Regions from separate parts of the Neobacillus sp. DFD-2R genome, predicted to be linked through region 1. Evidence: a T-box and tRNA genes for the amino acid it is inferred to sense, from the RefSeq annotation. Region 1 holds a T-box; the other regions hold tRNA genes.

Region 1 (7,045 bases):
TGCAGTTGCCTCTTCTTCGATTAGAGAAGCCATGGTTATCAATTGATGAATTGAAAGATGTTTGTTTTTACTTTCTTGAGAATAATCAGCTAAAACAGTTTGTGTTTTATTAAGCATCGCCGTAACCATTTCTTCAACAGTAGGATTTGGCTTATAAAAAGAATAGGTTGCAGGGAATAAATACCCTTCAAGCGGGTACTTCACTTTGCTATTGATAATTTCACTCGTTAGTAAATCAGGATATTTAACCATAAGCTTATTAATTAATGCCTTGTCATTTAGTCCCTTAAATACTTCATCATCTGTTTTATTTATAGCCTTTGCCATAATATGGGCAATTTCCTGTAATTGCTGCCCTTCAGGTATGATTATTTTAAATGCAGCGTTTTGCAGGACTTTACCTGTTTTCAAGCGGTTTAGGATTTCAGGAATGTCCATTGAAGGACTTAATTCGTATTCACCCGCCATAAAACCGCCCTCATTTTTTAATTTAACATAGTATTTAAAAACCTTTGCGTTTTTAATAATTCCCTTTGATTCTAATTTTTCGCCAATACCGGCCACCGATGATCCGATTGGAATATCAACCTTTTTTACTAGTTTGCTTTTCGGATCAACCGGTTTCAGTGCAGAGTGTATGTATAGATAGCCTCCACCGCCTATTAGGACTATTAATAAAATAATGACAATGGAGATTATCATGACAATTTTTCTGACAATCTTCGCTTCACCTTGATGTTCTAGTAATTTTTGCCGAATAATATCTTTTATTGTGTCTTTTTCGTCTGTTGCCATTGAACTCCCCCTCATTTTGGTCAGTGAAACTAAAACGCATCTTTCACGAATATTCATTGTTATTTGTAAATAATTATAATTTACGCATCGTAATTATTTCAGCATACAGCGCGGAAAATGTCAATTTATCTATAAATTTGACGGTTTTTAGCAATAAACAAAAAAGAAGAACCGGCCATTTAGAGGCCGGTTCTTCTTTTTTGTTCTATTCTTCCTCGTCTTGTTCTTCAAGGAAGGTATTAAGCATTTCTTCGATCATATCCCATTCCTCGTCTGTTTCGATTGGCATTAATTCGCCATCTTCACCATCTTCAGTTGGAATAAACGCAGAAGCATGAATTTCGATATCATCGTCATCATCTTCCTCAGCACCAATTGGATAATACAAAACATATGACTTTTTAAATTCATCTGAATCAAATGTGAAAAGCACTTCACATAATTGTTCATTTCCATCTTCATCTACGACTGTAATATTATTTTCTCCGTGAGCCATTTCTTCACCTCATTAATTTTTGCTATCAAGATAGCCTTGCAGTATCATCACTGCAGCCATTTTATCGATAACTTTTTTCCGCTTTTTTCTGCTTACATCTGCTTCCAGCAGAACACGCTCCGCTGCCATTGTTGTTAAGCGCTCATCCCATAAAACGGTTGGGACTTCATATTGTCTTTCGATTTCACTAGCATATTTCTGACTTGCTTCACCACGCGGTCCAATTGTACCGTTCATATTTTTAGGCAGCCCGATTACTACTTGGCTAACTTGATACTCTTTTATTAATTGACCAATTTCATCAAAACCAAACTCATTTTTTTCTTCATTGATTTTGAGAGTTTTGAGGCCTTGTGCAGTCCAACCCAGTTCATCGCTTAGAGCAACACCAACTGTCTTAGAGCCTACATCCAATCCCAATATGCGCATTCCTTAACCCTCTCGTTGTTGTTTTAGATAGGATTTAACCAATTCTTCAATAATTTCGTCCCGTTCAAGCTTCCGGATAATATTGCGGGCATCCCGATGTCTCGGGATATAGGCAGGGTCTCCGGACAATAGGTAACCAACAATTTGATTGATAGGATTATATCCTTTTTCCTGCAAGGCTTCATAAACTTGAAAAAGAACTTCATTTACGTCATGTTCAAAGGGCTCTTCAGGAAAATTAAATCGCATCGTTTTATCAAATGAGCTCATTTCATGCACCTCGCATTTTTTTAGAGGAGAGAATTGTATTAGTTACCTACATTTTACACTACTTTGTCCTATTATCAAATGGATTTTACCCATTCATCAACGAATTGAATCGCTGAATCCAGTTTTTCAGGGTCCTTACCGCCTGCTTGCGCCATATCCGGACGGCCGCCGCCGCCGCCGCCGCATTTAGCTGCTGCTTCTTTAACAAGTTTCCCTGCATGGTAACCTTTGTCAATTAAATCTTTTGTAACAGCTGCGATTAGGTTTACTTTCCCCTCATGTACACTTCCCAATAATACAACCGCTGACCCTAGCTTTTGCTTTAGATCATCTGCCATATTTCTCAAATTATTCATATCGGCCGCTTGAACCTTAGCAGCTAACACGGTAACACCATCAATTTCTTTGGCTTTAGCAACGAGGTTGCCTGCTTCGATATTTCCAAGTTTTGTGGCAAGTGATTCGTTTTCACGCTGTAGCTGCTTAATTTCGCCGGTTAACCCGTCGATTCGGGTAAGGATATCTTTAGGATTGGTCTTCAGTTTTTCGGCTGCATCCTTTAAAAGAGCAACTTGTTCATTTAATAAATGGTAAGCCGATTCACCTGTTACCGCTTCGATTCTTCGCGTTCCGGCTCCTATTCCACCTTCAGACACAATCTTAAATAAACCGATCACAGATGTATTCGGAACATGGCAGCCGCCACAAAGCTCAAGGCTGTAATCCCCTACTCTTACCACGCGAACAATATCACCATATTTTTCTCCAAAAAGTGCCATCGCTCCCATTGCTTTTGCTTCGGCAATTGGTTTCAAATTGATATCTACTTCTATATTTTTCCAAATTTTTTCATTAACGATTTTTTCAATTTGCTCCAGTTCTTCAGGCTTCACTTGGCCAAAATGAGAGAAATCAAACCGTAATCGATCTGGTTCAACAAGTGAACCGGCTTGATTGACGTGATTCCCAAGGACGTCTTTTAATGCCTGATGGAGCAGGTGGGTTGCGGTATGATTTTTGATAATTTTTACCCGGTTTTCTCCATCAATTGTTGCTGTTACTTTCTGATTCGTTTTTAATGTTCCTTTTGTCACTTTTGCTTTGTGAAGATTTTGTCCGTTTGGAGCTTTTTGTACATCCTTAATAGCAACAGTAACACCATCTCCCTCTAAAACACCACGGTCAGCGATTTGCCCGCCGCTTTCTGCATAAAACGGTGTCACATCAAGAATAAGCTGTACTTCCTCACCATTCACAGCTTCATCTACAAGTTCACCATTTTTAACAATTGCTGCCACAGACGCACTGGTTTCAAGCCTGTCATATCCAACAAAAACACTTTCAACCTTTAGGTCCCCAAGGACTCCGCCTTGAACCTGCATGGAGTCAACATCGAGACGGGCTGCCCGGGCACGCTCACGCTGCTGATCCATTTCTGTTTCAAAACCGGAATGGTCAATTTTCATGCCCTCCTCGCCTGCGTACTCTTCCGTTAATTCAACAGGGAATCCGTATGTGTCATAAAGGCGGAATACATCAGCTCCAGTGATGGTATCACTGCCTTTTTCCTTTTCTTTTTTTATAACACTAGCCAGAATAGCTAAACCTTCATGAAGAGTTTCGTGGAAACGTTCTTCCTCATTCTTAATTACTTTTTGAATAAAATCAGATTTTTCTTTTACCTCAGGATAAAAATCATGCATGATTTCCCCTACTACTGGAACTAGTTCATACATAAACGGACGATTGATGTTGATCTGCTTTGCATAACGTACAGCACGGCGAAGCAAACGGCGTAATACGTATCCGCGGCCTTCGTTTGAAGGCAGGGCCCCGTCACCCACAGCAAATGCCACCGTACGAATATGGTCTGCAATAACTTTAAACGCAACATCTTGTTCTTTGTCGACACCGTATTTTACTCCTGAAATTTCTTCCGTTGCACGAATGGTCGGCATAAATAAATCTGTATCAAAGTTGGTAGGAACATTTTGAACAACGGATACCATTCGCTCTAATCCCATACCGGTATCAATGTTTTTCTTTGGCAGCGGAGTATAAGTGCCATCAGGATTATGATTAAATTGTGAAAATACTAAGTTCCATACCTCAAGGTAACGTTCATTTTCACCGCCGGGATATAGTTCCGGATCTTTTGGGTCATCTCCATACTCAGGTCCGCGGTCATAGAATATTTCTGTGTTTGGGCCGCTTGGTCCTTCTCCGATATCCCAAAAGTTTCCTTCAAGACGAATAATGCGTTCCTCGGGAATTCCAATCGTTTTATTCCAAATTTCAAATGCTTCATGGTCTTCCGGATGAATCGTAACAGATAGTAATTCTTTTTCAAAACCAATCCATTTTTCGTCCGTTAAAAACTCCCATGCCCATTCAATTGCTTCTACTTTAAAATAATCACCGATGGAAAAGTTGCCAAGCATCTCAAAAAATGTATGATGTCGGGCTGTTTTACCAACATTTTCGATGTCGTTTGTCCGGATTGACTTTTGCGCATTGGTAATTCGCGGATTATCAGGAATAACGCGGCCGTCAAAATACTTCTTTAATGTTGCAACACCGCTGTTGATCCATAGCAATGAGGGATCATCATGAGGGACGAGTGATGCACTTGGTTCAACAGCATGACCCTTTTCTTTAAAAAAGTCTAAAAACATTCTTCGAATTTGTGATCCTGTTAAATTTTTCATTTATAAAAACCTCCTTTATATTTAAAAAAGAACACAAAAAAGCCCTCATCCCTATAGCAGGGACGAGAGCTGACTCGCGGTACCACCCTGATTATGAATACAATAAAAGGTATTCATCTCTCAAAAATGCCTTAACGCGGCACATACGGCAGTGATTAGCTGCACTCTGGATTAGCTTTCTGTTATCCTTCATCCAGAACCTCTTTCAGCCAAGGAAGTTCCTCTCTTTTACGCGAATGCGCTAAGATGGTCTATAACATACTCGATCCTTCAACATTTTCATGTACATATTCTATATGACGAATTATAGCCATCGATGAATTATTTGTCAATCAATCATGATGATGAATCCTTCGTTCTATTGTGAGTAAAATGATTTTTTGCATGAATGATCCCCACCTTAAGAACAACTAAGGCCGGGACAGCAAAAATGAGTCCTAAAATTCCTCCGATTTCTCCACCGGCTGTTATTGCCAACATTATAAGCAGCGGATGCATATGCAGGCTCTTGCCAACAATATAGGGCGATAAAATATTTCCTTCAAGAAATTGGATGATGATTATAATTACTACAGTAATCACAACCAATTTTACCGATACTGTTGCAGCGATAATGACCGCAGGAACAGCACCAATAATCGGTCCAAAATATGGAATGACATCTGTAATTCCTACGATAAAGCCCAAAATCAATGGGTATCTTAGATGAAATATCCAAAAGAGCAGTGCCGAAATTGTTCCAATAATCACACAAACAAGAAGCTGTCCTCTTATGTAACTTCCCAACGACTCATCGACATCTTTTAAAAAACGTGAGCCCTGCAGTCTCCACTGTTTAGGTGTTAAATACCATACAGCTCTTTTTATTACATGAAAATCCTTTAACATATAAAAGGCAATAAACGGGATGATCATGATAATTAATGCTGAATTTAAAAATTTGAGTAATACTGCAACCATTATTGCTAACAGAGAGTCCAGCTTTTTCTCAAAGGCATTGATGCCATCATTCATTTTCCCTTGCAGGCCATCAGGCCATGCTTTTGTATTTGATTGGATCGTATCAATCCAGCTCCGATATTGTTCAGCAAAGGCGGGTGCACTTTCAGAAAGGTCCTTTACTTGTTCAATAAAAACGGGAATTCCTTTATAGAAGGTATATCCAAGACCGCCAAAAAAAAGAAGATAAATTAAGAATATTGCCAGTCCCCGATGCATTCCTTTTTGATGCAGCTTTTCAACAATCGGATGAAGCAAATAGGTGATAAAGCCCGAGATGAAAAAAGGAAGTAGTGTTGCAGCTAACATCTCTAAAATCGGCAGCCACACGTATCGAATTTTAAAAAAGACATAAATTGCGATTAATAAAAGGAGCAAAAAACCGATGCGATAATACCATTTTAAACGAATATCCAACGTCAATGCCTCCTTTCTATTATTTTTCGAGAGATGTGGTTGAATTATACATTCCATACAAAAAGAGGCCGACAATAGTCAGCCTCTACCATTTAAAATATCGCTCGTTTTATTGTCCGTTGAACTCGTTTCATATTGCGGGCAGACATCAAATTATTTCTCTGTGCTACATTATATGCCGCCATTCCTGCACCAAAAGCAATAACAGTGGTCATCATTTTATTCATACGTTTCACCTCTTCGCTTCCCGCTTTTAGATTTAAAGGGTGTAACGACGCTCTTCTTCTTCAAACAAGTCATCCAAGGAGCTTAGTGACCCGTCTTCTTCCACCTGATGGGTATTGATGATGCCTTTGGAAATAGACAGCTCAATAAAACAATTCCAGCAATAATATTGGTTTATACCAATTTTGCCGATATCCTTACTTTGACAATTGGGACACTTGAACATGAAAAGACACCTCACGTATGTTTAACATCTACGATGATGGCATCCTTTCCGATCGCTGGGGGCTTCCCGGATTCAATGACCTGTTTTCCTTCCGTGATATCCGAAAAGAAGCCATCCGTTATTTCGTACCCTACGATTGTGCCCAATTCTTCCTGAAAATATACATCCTTCAACAAGCCAAGTGATTCACCACTTTTAGACAACATCATAATTCCATCTAAGGAATGCTGATGTGTCAAGGTATATTCCGGATTTGTCCTCAGCTTTTCCAAATGCATCGTATCCTCTATCATAACTCCATCCCAGCCAAAGGAAGCCACTTTTTGAATGTCGAGAAAAAAGGTTTGTTTGAAGAAAACGCCTTTTTTAACCAATAGACCTTTTACCGTTCCAGTGCCCGTAATGAATAGATCCGTTATTTCACCGATTTTTGTACCGGTCTTTGTCTCATAAACCGGCTGTCCCTTTAATAAAGAAAAT
Region 2 (7,045 bases), 2.2 Mb from region 1:
GAAGCTCTGAATCGAAGCCCCAGTAAACGGCGGCCGTAACTATAACGGTCCTAAGGTAGCGAAATTCCTTGTCGGGTAAGTTCCGACCCGCACGAAAGGCGTAACGATCTGGGCACTGTCTCAACGAGAGACTCGGTGAAATTATAGTACCTGTGAAGATGCAGGTTACCCGCGACAGGACGGAAAGACCCCGTGGAGCTTTACTGTAGCCTGATATTGAATTTTGGTACAGCTTGTACAGGATAGGTAGGAGCCGTAGAAGCCGGAGCGCTAGCTTCGGTGGAGGCGTCGGTGGGATACTACCCTGGCTGTATTGAAATTCTAACCCGCACCCCTGATCGGGGTGGGAGACAGTGTCAGGTGGGCAGTTTGACTGGGGCGGTCGCCTCCTAAAGAGTAACGGAGGCGCCCAAAGGTTCCCTCAGAATGGTTGGAAATCATTCGTAGAGTGTAAAGGCACAAGGGAGCTTGACTGCGAGACCTACAAGTCGAGCAGGGACGAAAGTCGGGCTTAGTGATCCGGTGGTTCCGCATGGAAGGGCCATCGCTCAACGGATAAAAGCTACCCCGGGGATAACAGGCTTATCTCCCCCAAGAGTCCACATCGACGGGGAGGTTTGGCACCTCGATGTCGGCTCATCGCATCCTGGGGCTGTAGTCGGTCCCAAGGGTTGGGCTGTTCGCCCATTAAAGCGGTACGCGAGCTGGGTTCAGAACGTCGTGAGACAGTTCGGTCCCTATCCGTCGTGGGCGCAGGAAATTTGAGAGGAGCTGTCCTTAGTACGAGAGGACCGGGATGGACGCACCGCTGGTGTACCAGTTGTCTTGCCAAAGGCATCGCTGGGTAGCTATGTGCGGACGGGATAAGTGCTGAAAGCATCTAAGCATGAAGCCCCCCTCAAGATGAGATTTCCCATAGCGTCAAGCTAGTAAGAACCCTGAAAGATGATCAGGTTGATAGGTCAGAGGTGGAAGCGCGGTGACGTGTGGAGCTGACTGATACTAATCGTTCGAGGACTTAACCAGTTTTAAAGCGAACTCGTTTTTACAAACTTCTTCTGCATTATCCAGTTTTGAGGGAATGAAACCTCAAATAAATAGTCTGGCAGCAATGGCGAGAAGGTCACACCCGTTCCCATACCGAACACGGAAGTTAAGCTTCTCAGCGCCGATGGTAGTTGGGACTTTGTCCCTGTGAGAGTAGGACGTTGCCAGGCTAAGCCCCTATTGGGGCTATTATTTTGTCTAATTTTATAGTCGGCCCCTTGGTCAAGCGGTTAAGACACCGCCCTTTCACGGCGGTAACACGGGTTCGAATCCCGTAGGGGTCACCAAAGTTTTTTCGCGCTAGCGAAAATAACTTTCATTATTATGGAGGATTAGCTCAGCTGGGAGAGCATCTGCCTTACAAGCAGAGGGTCGGCGGTTCGATCCCGTCATCCTCCACCAATTTTTTAGTATTAATATGCCGGTGTAGCTCAAGTGGTAGAGCAACTGACTTGTAATCAGTAGTGGGGGTTCAAGTCATCAATTGGCGGCATAGCCAAGTGGTAAGGCAGAGGTCTGCAAAACCTTTACCACCGGTTCGAATCCGGTTGCCGCCTCCAAAATAATTTATTAATGCGCCCGTAGCTCAATTGGATAGAGCGTCTGACTACGGATCAGAAGGTTATGGGTTCGACTCCTTTCGGGCGCGCCATTATTATATCGGGAAGTAGCTCAGCTTGGTAGAGCACTTGGTTTGGGACCAAGGGGTCGCAGGTTCGAATCCTGTCTTCCCGACCAGTTGAATGTTTAAAATAACAACATGGGGCCTTAGCTCAGCTGGGAGAGCGCCTGCTTTGCACGCAGGAGGTCAGCGGTTCGATCCCGCTAGGCTCCATTTATTTTTATTGAAATGGCGGTGTAGCTCAGCTGGCTAGAGCGTACGGTTCATACCCGTAAGGTCGGGGGTTCGATCCCCTCCGCCGCTATATAAGAAATTAATGCTAATGTTGTTATTAAACATTAATGTTAGTGTTAATGGACCCTTAGCTCAGCTGGTTAGAGCAGACGGCTCATAACCGTCCGGTCGTAGGTTCGAGTCCTACAGGGTCCATTTATCTGGAGGAATACCCAAGTCCGGCTGAAGGGATCGGTCTTGAAAACCGACAGGCGGGTTAAACCGCGCGGGGGTTCGAATCCCTCTTCCTCCTCCATTAATTAAATTTAAATTTAATAATATTATCGTCGCGGGGTGGAGCAGTCCGGTAGCTCGTCGGGCTCATAACCCGAAGGTCGCAGGTTCAAATCCTGCCCCCGCAATATGGTCCGGTAGTTCAGTTGGTTAGAATGCCTGCCTGTCACGCAGGAGGTCGCGGGTTCGAGTCCCGTCCGGACCGCCATTTTTATCCCGGTAGGTTAACTACTGTTGATATAGATTGTGTGACTCAGTAGCTCAGACGTAGAGCAAAGGACTGAAAAGTCTTGTGTCTGCGGTTCGAGTCCGTCCTGTGCCACCATTAAATTTAATGCTCTACTAGACTTATATACGGAGGGGTAGCGAAGTGGCTAAACGCGGCGGACTGTAAATCCGCTCCCTCAGGGTTCGGCGGTTCGAATCCGTCCCCCTCCACCATGATGGCGGTTGTGGCGAAGTGGTTAACGCATCGGATTGTGGTTCCGACATTCGTGGGTTCGATTCCCATCAGCCGCCCTATTTAATTTATGGGGCTAAAGCCAAGCGGTAAGGCAGAGGCCTGCAAAACCTTTATCCCCGGTTTAAATCCCGGTGTTGCCTCCAATTTTAAAAATGCGGGTGTAGTTTAGTGGTAAAACCTCAGCCTTCCAAGCTGATGTTGTGAGTTCGATTCTCATCACCGCTCCATATTAGGGCCTATAGCTCAGTTGGTTAGAGCGCACGCCTGATAAGCGTGAGGTCGATGGTTCGAGTCCATTTAGGCCCATCATAATAAAATAATATATTTTTGTTCCGTAGTAGCTCAGTGGTAGAGCAATCGGCTGTTAACCGATTGGCCGTAGGTTCGGTCCTACTTGAGGCCATTTAATTTTTTAGGGGTAGTACTCAAGAGGTTTAAGAGGCGCCCCTGCTAAGGGTGGAAATCTCGTAAGCGGCGCGAGGTTCAAATCACTCTTCTCAACCATACATAAGATGCACCTTTAGCTCAGTAGGATAGAGCAACAGCCTTATAAGTTGTCGGTCAGAGGTTCGAATCTTCTAAGGCGCGTAAAAACATTTATAAGGTAAGTAAAAAAGGTTGGATAATGTGAACTTATCCAACCTTTTTTATTTATTATTCGAGCAAAAATGAATAGAATCCCTTCTATTCATTTTCAATTCCAGGTGCTAGGACCCGTCGATTACCAAACAATTACAAATCTCCTACTATAGTAAATGTAAAATATGGTCAGTTACTGAATGGAGCGAACCCTTTGGCTCTCAGTCAGACAGCCTCAACGCTGCGTATTTAGAGATGGATCTATTTAACTTTTATATTATTTTTTGTTTGATTTAATAAGCTAAAGCTATTAGAGTAATAATAAAGAAGGCAAGCCAGTTTACTAGACAGGCTTGCCTTTTTCTATATGATGAAGTATTAAAAAACGCAGCAGGTTATCCGCGTCTTCCGCCTCGACCGCCCTGTTTTGCACCAGTGTTACGTTTGAGGGTAGATAAATTCTCTTCACTAGTCTTTAAAAAACGGGCCATTTTATCTTCAAAAGTTTCCTTTGGTTTGAAATTGCCTTTTGAGCGGAAGTCTTTAGAACGGTTATCAACTCTTCCCGGGCGTGTTGGGCGTTGTGAATAAGAAGAGGTTTGTCCTTCGGGTCTATCTATCGCTTTTTTGATGGACAAGGAAGTTTTTCCGTCTTTTATACTAATCACTTTTACTTCTATCTGGTCTCCTACTTTGAGATGGTCATTAACGTCTTTTACATAGCCATCCGCAACTTCACTGATATGCACAAGACCTGTTGAACCTCCCGGTAATTCTACGAATGCTCCAAAATTAGTGATGCCTGTTACTTTACCTTGTAACTTGCTGTTTACTTCGACTGACATAAAAATAAGGTTCCCCCTCAATAATGTTAAAACACTATTATAACAAATTAATGAAGGAAATAATATAAACGAAGCAATTTGATTTTGAATGACAAAGGTGGAAAAGGCAGGTCTGAGCTAATATTTTATTTGGTTAATTTCATTTTAAGGTAAGAACCAATTAACCCCAAACTACTCTGCACGCAGAAATGCTTCAATAAGCAAGAAGATATTGTTTGGAAAGTAATTTAACGATGTATGACACATTTATTCCAAAATTAATTCGATTGCTAATTCAACTGCTTATGAAGGCATACCAACAACTTGGACAGATTATAACTATTCTATTGTGGAGTATATTTTGAATTAATAAAGGAGGTAATTGTGGAAAATGGTCAGGATCAAAACTATTTATCTGTAAAAAATAGATTGTTAATATTTATTGGAAGAGGGGGAAAAAATGAAGATTTTTGATATTTCCAGAAAGCTGCAAAATGGGATACCGGTTTGTCTGGGCGATTCTCCTTTTCAATATCAGGTCTCATGGTCCAAAGAGAGAAGCGGGTGGAAGTCCGGTTCGAGCAATACTGCGCCCGCTCCGCCAATAACAATATAAGATTGAATAATGCTATCCGAGAATTGATTGTTTGGACCGGTTCAAGCGATAATACAAAACCGTTTGGTGAATAAACCACATAAAGCAGATAGTAAAAAGCAGCGTTTATTACGCTGCTTTTTACTATTGTATATAATCGGGCAATTAGTTATGTTTTCTTCGATAAATTAACCAAAAGCTTCCTAAACCGATAATCATGAATATAACAGATCCAGGAACAACATACGCTTTTAATGAAGGCGTCTCTGTTTTGGTAAGTTTGGCATTATCCTTCATTCCATACTCGCTTTTCCCGGCTAAGGTCTTTTTAGCTGTTATCAAAACAGGAGTGGAAAGTTTAGTAGTAAAGGAGAGCTTATGTTCCTTTAGTGGTTGTTTAATTATCTCTCCGCTTTTGGGAGCAGAAGTTTCTAGATTAGAATAGGCAAGTACGTTTGTTCCTAATAGAAAAAACAACAGCGAAGCGATAAAGGAGATTTTCTTAAACATCTTATTCAACTCCGATATATTGTTATCTTGCTGTTTATCATTCTATCATCTATCGTCGCCGGTTATATCGTTTGGAGGGCAATGTTCACAAACCTTTCGAAAATAGAATAGTTTATATGATATAAATCAATTTAATACGAATTAAATCATGTTAATCTTAGTCATAATCCAATTACAAAAGGAGTGCGAATAAGATGAATAGCTTTCAAATTGAAGGAAAACGGGCAGTAATGGATATTCGGGAGAGAATTGCGAAAGGTGAACATCCCCGCAGAGAAATATTAAACTTTATCAATGCAGCACCTGTCGGAACGATTTTTGAAATTCATTTACCGCACCGTGGTGAACCGCTTATTGCCACCCTGCAATCGTTAGGAATGAACGTTATAGTCAATGAAATCGAACCAATGCATTTCAGGCTTATGACAGTAAAACTAAAAGAGATTTAAAGCTGCTCTTAGTTAAGGGCAGTTTTTTTAAGAAAAAAATACCTAATAAAGAACATTATTGTTCTTTATTTTATGTTATTATATATCTATAATTAAAAAAACTTTTAAAATTGCTGCGAAGCATTTAAATGACCATTAATAATTTTCCCTCCTAGGAAAATAATAAGCAAAAAATAGGGGGGATTTGATGGAACACCATCAGGATAATAAATTTGAGCATACCTTTCTGCCAATGACCTCTATTGGTAATGGAGTGGGTATTGCTGTTTTACCGGACGTTTTTTGTTATACGGATCAAATCGTAAACCTTTTCCTCTTTGGTAATCCAAATGAATCAAATGAGTTTGTCCTAATTGATGCCGGTATGCCAAAATCAGCAGATGAAATAAAAAGGGTTGCCAAAGAACGTTTTGGAGAAAATGCACGGCCGAAAGCAGTGATTTTAACACATGGTCACTTTGACCATGTTGGCTCATTGGTTGAATTATTGGAGGAGTGGCAGGTACCGGTTTATGCCCATGAGCTGGAAGTTCCCTATTTAACCGGAAAAAAGGATTATCCTCCAGGGGACCCCACCGTTGATAGCGGACTGGTAGCAAAAATGTCTCCAATGTTTCCGAATCACGGCATTGATATTAGTAGCCGGGTCATGCTCCTTCCTCAAGATGGGTCAGTTCCCAATATGCCGGATTGGAAGTGGATCCATACCCCGGGACATACTCCGGGTCATATTTCTTTATTCCGTAATTTAGATCGGGCCCTTATTGTAGGCGATGCATTTGTTACGGTAAAACAAGAATCCCTTTATAAAGTTTTAACGCAAACAAAGGAAATCAGCGGCCCTCCTAAATATTACACAACTGATTGGAATTCTGCCTTTGAATCTGTTAAAGCATTAGAGGCATTAAAGCCGCAAGTCGCCGTGTCGGGGCACGGACTCCCGATGAGCGGAAACGAATTAGCGGTTAACCTCGATTATTTAATACTGAATTTTATGGTAATTGGCAAACCTGATCAAGGAAGGTATGTTAATTAAATAGTTAATTTTTAATCCTTGAAATTGATTATGACAGAAAAAGGGTTGCCAATAGGATGGCAACCCTTTTTCTGCCAAAAATATCATGCTTAATCCCGAAATTTTTGCATATGATTTTGTACAAGACGATAAAGAGGAGGAAATCATGAGACTCTGTTTATTTTTACTGATAGCCGGGGTGTTTGATGCCGTTTTGACTAACCTTGGAATCACATTTGGCATTATAGCCGAAGGGAATCCGATGATGAAATTTTTAATTGAAAAAAGCTGGGTCTTTTTTTACATAGTAAAAGTTTTACTTCCTCTTGTGCTAATCGGGGTATTTTATTACCGGCCAATAAAAGGATGGATTCGGGCTCTCTTAGTCTCTACATGTGTTCTTTATTTTTCTGTCCTTGTCTATCACATGGTCT
Region 3 (7,045 bases), 280 kb from region 1:
TACCGTGTCAATACCTGAATTGCTGCAGTTGCTTAATGGAAAATCAATGATGCGATATTTCCCTCCAAAGGGCACAGCCGGCTTCGCTAAATCTTTCGTTAGCGAATTAAGCCTGCTTCCTTTCCCTCCTGCCAACAGCATTGCTACGCACTTTTTCTTTACCATTACCTTTTCGCTCCTTCCGTTTTTTGACTGGTCTTAAAATTAAAAATCCAAATGGGGGAATTGTAATATTTACCGAATATGGCCTTCCATGAAATGGCTCATCAGAAGCAACAATTACCTTTTTGTTTATAAGTCCTGTACCACCGTATTCCAGATAATCACTATTCAAAATTTCCCGGTACTCGCCTAGTTTCGGTACACCAACTTTATAATCTTGGTAACTAACACCGGTAAAATTACTAATAACCACTAAGAATTCATCTTCATTTTTACCTTTTCGGATAAAGGAAAAAATAGATTGCTTGCTGTTATTTACGTCTATCCATTCAAATCCTTCCCATAAATGGTCTAATTCATATAGCGGTTTTGAACGCTTATATATCTTTGTTAATTCTTTAACATATGTGTTTACATTTCTGTGCATGTCATATTCCATTAAGTTCCAATCAAGCTGTTCCTTATCTTTCCATTCTGCAAATTGACCTATTTCAAAGCCCATGAATAATAGTTTTTTTCCCGGATGGGCAAACATATAACCTAGCAATAACCGAAGTTGAGCAAATTTTTCCCAGTAATCACCTGGCATTTTATCTAGTAATGACTTTTTTCCATGAACCACTTCATCATGGGAAAATGGCAGCATAAATTTTTCTGAATAAGCATATAAAAACGAAAAAGTGATTTTTGAATGTACACTGGAGCGGTTGAACGGCGGGGTTTCTGCATATTCCAGAACGTCATTCATCCAGCCCATATTCCATTTATAATCGAATCCTAATCCGCCATAATGAACAGGTGCGGTCACATTAGAGAAGTCTGTAGAATCCTCCCCAATCATCAGGAAGTTAGGAGCATACTCATGTACTTCTTTATTTAATTTCTTTAAAAATTCAATTCCAAATGGATTTTCTTCATTCTCGGAGGAATTGGGCCAATAAATGATATTAGCAACTGCATCCATCCTAAATCCATCTATATGGTAGTAATCCATCCAAAAAAACGCATTCGAAATGAGGAAACTTTGTACCTCTCCTTTTCCAAGATCAAAGTTCGCTGTTCCCCAGACATGATTTTCTCTATCACTCTCTGTGCGATAGGAGTATAAGTGTGTACCGTCAAACCGGTATAATCCATGGGCATCCTTACAAAAATGCCCCGGCACCCAATCCAGTATTACACCTATTCCATTCTGGTGACACTGGTCCACAAAATACTTGAAATCATTTGGTGTTCCGTATCTGGAAGTGACAGAATAATAACCTGTACCTTGGTATCCCCAGGAGGCATCAAGTGGATGTTCAACAAGCGGTAATAACTCAATGTGGGTAAACCCGTGTTCAATAACATATGGAATTAATTCTGAGGCTAGTTCTCTATATGTAAGGAAATCCCCATTTGGCTTTTTCCTCCAAGATCCTGCATGAACCTCATATATAACCGCAGGCTCTGATAAAAAATTTGTTTTTTCTTTCCGATGAACCCATTGATAATCCTGCCACTCATAATCCTGTAAGGAATATACAATGGATGCAGTATTCGGTCTTAGTTCAGAATAAAATGCATATGGATCTGCTTTTAAGAGGATTTCTCCCGTTTCTGATAAAATTTCATACTTATAAAGACTACCTTCCAGGTTTTGATTAATAACGATAATCCAAACCCCTTCATCATTTACCTTTTGCAGTTCATATCCTTCACCATTCCAGCTATTGAAATCCCCCGTAAGCCTCACTTGTTGGGCATTAGGGGCCCATACGCAAAATCGTGTATATACCCTATTGGTATCTTTTAAGATATGAGCGCCAAAAAGCTGATGACTTTGGAAAAGACTACCCTCATGAAATAAATGTAGCTGGTAATCAGTGGGAAATAATGTATTCACTGTCATGGCTCTCCTCATTCCTCTTGAAATTATGTATTACATCGTTCAATTATAATTCGGAATTCAATTTATTCCTCAAAAAAGTTTTTTCTCTTTTCAGACATTTTGTAACGTGAATCGACATAAATAACTCTAATCCCTCAGCGTTCGACAAGAAGTGATAAATATAATTTCAGATGTCGACAAAACTTATTAAAATTTTTTTCTAGAGAAAACGTTTGCATTATTCGGGAAATTTATTTCAGATAATGAATTAAACTGGGGAGCTTTTCAAAAACAGATAGCGTTTCGTTATTGGGAATTTTAATAAATAAAAGAGGCATTTTATTAAAGAATTTGATCCCCTTTAATAAAAGTGAGAAGGTGATGCAAAAAAGCATATAAAAAAACTGATGACAATTTATCATCAGTTTTTTTATATGACCCCTACGGGATTCGAACCCGTGTTACCGCCGTGAAAGGGCGGTGTCTTAACCGCTTGACCAAGGGGCCAATATGGCAGAGAAGAAGGGATTCGAACCCTCGCACCGGTTACCCGATCTACTCCCTTAGCAGGGGAGCCCCTTGAGCCACTTGGGTACTTCTCTATATGGCTCCGCAGGTAGGACTCGAACCTACGACCGATCGGTTAACAGCCGATAGCTCTACCACTGAGCTACTGCGGAATAATAAATAGATTAAATTATGGTGGGCCTAAATGGACTCGAACCATCGACCTCACGCTTATCAGGCGTGCGCTCTAACCAGCTGAGCTATAGGCCCATAATTGGAGCGGGTGATGGGAATCGAACCCACTACATCAGCTTGGAAGGCTGAGGTTTTACCAGTAAACTACACCCGCATACGATTATTAAAATGGGGCGACTGATGGGAATCGAACCCACGAATGTCGGAACCACAATCCGATGCGTTAACCACTTCGCCACAATCGCCACAATGTAAAAAATATTATTAAATTAAATGGTGGCTCAGGACGGAATCGAACCGCCGACACAAGGATTTTCAGTCCTTTGCTCTACCGACTGAGCTACTGAGCCAACATATGGCGGTCTGGACGGGACTCGAACCCGCGACCTCCTGCGTGACAGGCAGGCATTCTAACCAACTGAACTACCAGACCAAATTGCGGGGACAGGATTTGAACCTGCGACCTTCGGGTTATGAGCCCGACGAGCTACCGGACTGCTCCACCCCGCGACGGTAATAAATACTTTATTTAATTCATGTCCAAAGTTTGTATGGACTGTATCAATCTCAGTAAGCTTATTCAAGCAGCAATTTGATTGATACAACTCGCAGATATTCAATGAAGTAACGCTCGTTGCTCCACCCCGCGACGGTAATAAATACAATTATAGATAAAAAATAAATAATATGGCGGAGGAAGAGGGATTCGAACCCCCGCGCGGTTTAACCCGCCTGTCGGTTTTCAAGACCGATCCCTTCAGCCGGACTTGGGTATTCCTCCATATTATATAAAATTACTGGTGGACCTTGTAGGACTCGAACCTACGACCGGACGGTTATGAGCCGTCTGCTCTAACCAGCTGAGCTAAAGGTCCATGGTAAAATTCACTTATAAATAAACTTGGTAGCGGCGGAGGGGATCGAACCCCCGACCTTACGGGTATGAACCGTACGCTCTAGCCAGCTGAGCTACACCGCCAAATATAAGATTAAATTATGGTGGAGCCTAGCGGGATCGAACCGCTGACCTCCTGCGTGCAAAGCAGGCGCTCTCCCAGCTGAGCTAAGGCCCCATAAAAAATGTTTCAAAACTGGTCGGGAAGACAGGATTCGAACCTGCGACCCCTTGGTCCCAAACCAAGTGCTCTACCAAGCTGAGCTACTTCCCGTTTATAATGGCGCGCCCGAAAGGAGTCGAACCCATAACCTTCTGATCCGTAGTCAGACGCTCTATCCAATTGAGCTACGGGCGCATTATTTTGATAGTTATTTTGCTATCGCAAAAAACTTTGGTGCCGAGGACCGGAATCGAACCGGTACGGTAGTCACCTACCGCAGGATTTTAAGTCCTGTGCGTCTGCCAGTTCCGCCACCCCGGCACTACTTGGAGCGGAAGACGGGATTCGAACCCGCGACCCCCACCTTGGCAAGGTGGTGTTCTACCACTGAACTACTTCCGCAATATGGCAAGTCATTTTTCTATCGCTAAAAACTTTGGTGCGGGTGAAGGGAGTCGAACCCCCACGCCTTGCGGCGCCAGATCCTAAGTCTGGTGCGTCTGCCAATTCCGCCACACCCGCGTATTGAAAGTTATTTTGCTATCGCAAAAAACTCTGGTGAGCCATGAAGGACTCGAACCTTCGACCCTCTGATTAAAAGTCAGATGCTCTACCAACTGAGCTAATGGCTCATACTAATAATGCTTTTTTAAAAGGTGGTGCCGGCGAAAGGACTTGAACCCTCAACCTACTGATTACAAGTCAGTTGCTCTACCAATTGAGCTACACCGGCAGTAAATATGGTGGAGGATGACGGGCTCGAACCGCCGACCCTCTGCTTGTAAGGCAGATGCTCTCCCAGCTGAGCTAATCCTCCAAATTTACAGCCTGGCAACGTCCTACTCTCACAGGGACAAAGTCCCAACTACCATCGGCGCTGAGAAGCTTAACTTCCGTGTTCGGTATGGGAACGGGTGTGACCTTCTCGCCATTGCTGCCAGACTATTTATCAGACACTATTTTATTATAATGTCTTTTTCATATTTTTCAAGAGGAAATTTTATTTTTTTTCATTCCCTCAAAACTGGATAATGCAGAAGAAGTTTGGTAAAAACGAGTTCACCTTATATGACTTGGTTAAGTCCTCGAACGATTAGTATCAGTCAGCTCCACACGTCACCGCGCTTCCACCTCTGACCTATCAACCTGATCATCTTTCAGGGTTCTTACTAGCTTGACGCTATGGGAAATCTCATCTTGAGGGGGGCTTCATGCTTAGATGCTTTCAGCACTTATCCCGTCCGCACATAGCTACCCAGCGATGCCTTTGGCAAGACAACTGGTACACCAGCGGTGCGTCCATCCCGGTCCTCTCGTACTAAGGACAGCTCCTCTCAAATTTCCTGCGCCCACGACGGATAGGGACCGAACTGTCTCACGACGTTCTGAACCCAGCTCGCGTACCGCTTTAATGGGCGAACAGCCCAACCCTTGGGACCGACTACAGCCCCAGGATGCGATGAGCCGACATCGAGGTGCCAAACCTCCCCGTCGATGTGGACTCTTGGGGGAGATAAGCCTGTTATCCCCGGGGTAGCTTTTATCCGTTGAGCGATGGCCCTTCCATGCGGAACCACCGGATCACTAAGCCCGACTTTCGTCCCTGCTCGACTTGTAGGTCTCGCAGTCAAGCTCCCTTGTGCCTTTACACTCTACGAATGATTTCCAACCATTCTGAGGGAACCTTTGGGCGCCTCCGTTACTCTTTAGGAGGCGACCGCCCCAGTCAAACTGCCCACCTGACACTGTCTCCCACCCCGATGAGGGGTGCGGGTTAGAATTTCAATACAGCCAGGGTAGTATCCCACCGACGCCTCCACCGAAGCTAGCGCTCCGGCTTCTACGGCTCCTACCTATCCTGTACAAGCTGTACCAAAATTCAATATCAGGCTACAGTAAAGCTCCACGGGGTCTTTCCGTCCTGTCGCGGGTAACCTGCATCTTCACAGGTACTATAATTTCACCGAGTCTCTCGTTGAGACAGTGCCCAGATCGTTACGCCTTTCGTGCGGGTCGGAACTTACCCGACAAGGAATTTCGCTACCTTAGGACCGTTATAGTTACGGCCGCCGTTTACTGGGGCTTCGATTCAGAGCTTCGCTTGCGCTAACCCCTCCTCTTAACCTTCCAGCACCGGGCAGGCGTCAGCCCCTATACTTCGCCTTGCGGCTTCGCAGAGACCTGTGTTTTTGCTAAACAGTCGCCTGGGCCTATTCACTGCGGCTCTTCGAGGCTATTCACCCCAAAGAGCACCCCTTCTCCCGAAGTTACGGGGTCATTTTGCCGAGTTCCTTAACGAGAGTTCTCTCGCTCACCTTAGGATTCTCTCCTCGCCTACCTGTGTCGGTTTGCGGTACGGGCACCTTTTATCTCGCTAGAGGCTTTTCTTGGCAGTGTGGAATCAGGAACTTCGGTACTAAATTTCCCTCGCTGTCACAGCTCAGCCTTCACGCAAGCGGGATTTGCCTCACTTGCAGCCTAACTGCTTAGACGCGCATATCCAACAGCGCGCTTACCCTATCCTCCTGCGTCCCCCCGTTGCTCAAACGATAAAGAGGTGGTACAGGAATATCAACCTGTTGTCCATCGCCTACGCCTTTCGGCCTCGGCTTAGGTCCCGACTAACCCTGAGCGGACGAGCCTTCCTCAGGAAACCTTAGGCATTCGGTGGATGAGATTCTCACTCATCTTTCGCTACTCATACCGGCATTCTCACTTCTAAGCGCTCCACCAGTCCTTACGGTCTGACTTCAACGCCCTTAGAACGCTCTCCTACCACTGACATCGAAGATGTCAATCCACAGCTTCGGTGATACGTTTAGCCCCGGTACATTTTCGGCGCAGAGTCACTCGACCAGTGAGCTATTACGCACTCTTTAAATGGTGGCTGCTTCTAAGCCAACATCCTGGTTGTCTAAGCAACTCCACATCCTTTTCCACTTAACGTATACTTTGGGACCTTAGCTGGTGGTCTGGGCTGTTTCCCTTTTGACTACGGATCTTATCACTCGCAGTCTGACTCCCACGGATAAGTCTTTGGCATTCGGAGTTTGTCTGAATTCGGTAACCCGATGAGGGCCCCTAGTCCAAACAGTGCTCTACCTCCAAGACTCTTACTACGTGAGGCTAGCCCTAAAGCTATTTCGGAGAGAACCAGCTATCTCCAAGTTCGATTGGAATTTCTCCGCTACCCACACCTCATCCCCGCACTTTTCAACGTGCGTGGGTTCGGGCCTCCATCCAGTGTTACCTG

What was found. A T-box is a leader RNA that pairs with one kind of tRNA and senses whether it is charged. The one in region 1 lies ahead of alaS (alanine--tRNA ligase), so its partner is inferred to be a tRNA-Ala.
Region 2: it has a tRNA-Ala gene. The T-box ahead of alaS (alanine--tRNA ligase) is inferred to sense a tRNA for this amino acid. The anticodon was not compared.
Region 3: it has a tRNA-Ala gene. The T-box ahead of alaS (alanine--tRNA ligase) is inferred to sense a tRNA for this amino acid. The anticodon was not compared.

The regions. Positions count from the first base shown of each region.
Region 1 covers NZ_CM173228.1:1,460,469-1,467,513, reverse strand. Annotated here, with positions in the region: gene mltG (endolytic transglycosylase MltG) at 1-795, opposite strand, end outside; gene AC3ANV_RS07070 (DUF1292 domain-containing protein) at 1,001-1,291, opposite strand; gene ruvX (Holliday junction resolvase RuvX) at 1,304-1,720, opposite strand; gene AC3ANV_RS07060 (IreB family regulatory phosphoprotein) at 1,724-1,990, opposite strand; gene alaS (alanine--tRNA ligase) at 2,065-4,698, opposite strand; T-box leader at 4,754-4,981, opposite strand; gene AC3ANV_RS07050 (AI-2E family transporter) at 5,035-6,114, opposite strand; gene AC3ANV_RS07045 (YrzQ family protein) at 6,207-6,341, opposite strand; gene AC3ANV_RS07040 (hypothetical protein) at 6,374-6,565, opposite strand; gene AC3ANV_RS07035 (PRC-barrel domain-containing protein) at 6,577-7,045, opposite strand, start outside.
Region 2 covers NZ_CM173228.1:4,749,848-4,756,892, reverse strand. Annotated here, with positions in the region: rRNA gene AC3ANV_RS23865 (23S ribosomal RNA) at 1-1,026, shown strand, start outside; rRNA gene rrf (5S ribosomal RNA) at 1,102-1,217, shown strand; tRNA gene AC3ANV_RS23855 (tRNA-Glu) at 1,260-1,334, shown strand; tRNA gene AC3ANV_RS23850 (tRNA-Val) at 1,374-1,449, shown strand; tRNA gene AC3ANV_RS23845 (tRNA-Cys) at 1,534-1,607, shown strand; tRNA gene AC3ANV_RS23840 (tRNA-Arg) at 1,623-1,699, shown strand; tRNA gene AC3ANV_RS23835 (tRNA-Pro) at 1,709-1,785, shown strand; tRNA gene AC3ANV_RS23830 (tRNA-Ala) at 1,810-1,882, shown strand; tRNA gene AC3ANV_RS23825 (tRNA-Met) at 1,900-1,973, shown strand; tRNA gene AC3ANV_RS23820 (tRNA-Ile) at 2,025-2,098, shown strand; tRNA gene AC3ANV_RS23815 (tRNA-Ser) at 2,106-2,198, shown strand; tRNA gene AC3ANV_RS23810 (tRNA-Met) at 2,231-2,304, shown strand; tRNA gene AC3ANV_RS23805 (tRNA-Asp) at 2,308-2,384, shown strand; tRNA gene AC3ANV_RS23800 (tRNA-Tyr) at 2,533-2,617, shown strand; tRNA gene AC3ANV_RS23795 (tRNA-His) at 2,623-2,695, shown strand; tRNA gene AC3ANV_RS23790 (tRNA-Gly) at 2,794-2,866, shown strand; tRNA gene AC3ANV_RS23785 (tRNA-Ile) at 2,872-2,945, shown strand; tRNA gene AC3ANV_RS23780 (tRNA-Asn) at 2,976-3,042, shown strand; tRNA gene AC3ANV_RS23775 (tRNA-Ile) at 3,154-3,227, shown strand; gene AC3ANV_RS23770 (S1 domain-containing RNA-binding protein) at 3,614-4,063, opposite strand; gene AC3ANV_RS23765 (hypothetical protein) at 4,803-5,147, opposite strand; gene AC3ANV_RS23760 (amino acid decarboxylase) at 5,342-5,596, shown strand; gene AC3ANV_RS23755 (MBL fold metallo-hydrolase) at 5,784-6,632, shown strand; gene AC3ANV_RS23750 (DUF5658 family protein) at 6,778-7,045, shown strand, end outside.
Region 3 covers NZ_CM173228.1:1,181,222-1,188,266, reverse strand. Annotated here, with positions in the region: gene AC3ANV_RS05695 (glucose-1-phosphate adenylyltransferase) at 1-165, opposite strand, end outside; gene glgB (1,4-alpha-glucan branching protein GlgB) at 107-2,053, opposite strand; tRNA gene AC3ANV_RS05685 (tRNA-Glu) at 2,468-2,539, opposite strand; tRNA gene AC3ANV_RS05680 (tRNA-Ser) at 2,544-2,634, opposite strand; tRNA gene AC3ANV_RS05675 (tRNA-Asn) at 2,638-2,712, opposite strand; tRNA gene AC3ANV_RS05670 (tRNA-Ile) at 2,733-2,809, opposite strand; tRNA gene AC3ANV_RS05665 (tRNA-Gly) at 2,815-2,888, opposite strand; tRNA gene AC3ANV_RS05660 (tRNA-His) at 2,904-2,979, opposite strand; tRNA gene AC3ANV_RS05655 (tRNA-Phe) at 3,009-3,084, opposite strand; tRNA gene AC3ANV_RS05650 (tRNA-Asp) at 3,091-3,167, opposite strand; tRNA gene AC3ANV_RS05645 (tRNA-Met) at 3,171-3,244, opposite strand; tRNA gene AC3ANV_RS05640 (tRNA-Ser) at 3,423-3,515, opposite strand; tRNA gene AC3ANV_RS05635 (tRNA-Ile) at 3,533-3,609, opposite strand; tRNA gene AC3ANV_RS05630 (tRNA-Met) at 3,637-3,713, opposite strand; tRNA gene AC3ANV_RS05625 (tRNA-Ala) at 3,732-3,807, opposite strand; tRNA gene AC3ANV_RS05620 (tRNA-Pro) at 3,827-3,903, opposite strand; tRNA gene AC3ANV_RS05615 (tRNA-Arg) at 3,911-3,987, opposite strand; tRNA gene AC3ANV_RS05610 (tRNA-Leu) at 4,025-4,113, opposite strand; tRNA gene AC3ANV_RS05605 (tRNA-Gly) at 4,120-4,194, opposite strand; tRNA gene AC3ANV_RS05600 (tRNA-Leu) at 4,230-4,314, opposite strand; tRNA gene AC3ANV_RS05595 (tRNA-Lys) at 4,349-4,424, opposite strand; tRNA gene AC3ANV_RS05590 (tRNA-Thr) at 4,450-4,525, opposite strand; tRNA gene AC3ANV_RS05585 (tRNA-Val) at 4,534-4,609, opposite strand; rRNA gene rrf (5S ribosomal RNA) at 4,619-4,734, opposite strand; rRNA gene AC3ANV_RS05575 (23S ribosomal RNA) at 4,866-7,045, opposite strand, start outside.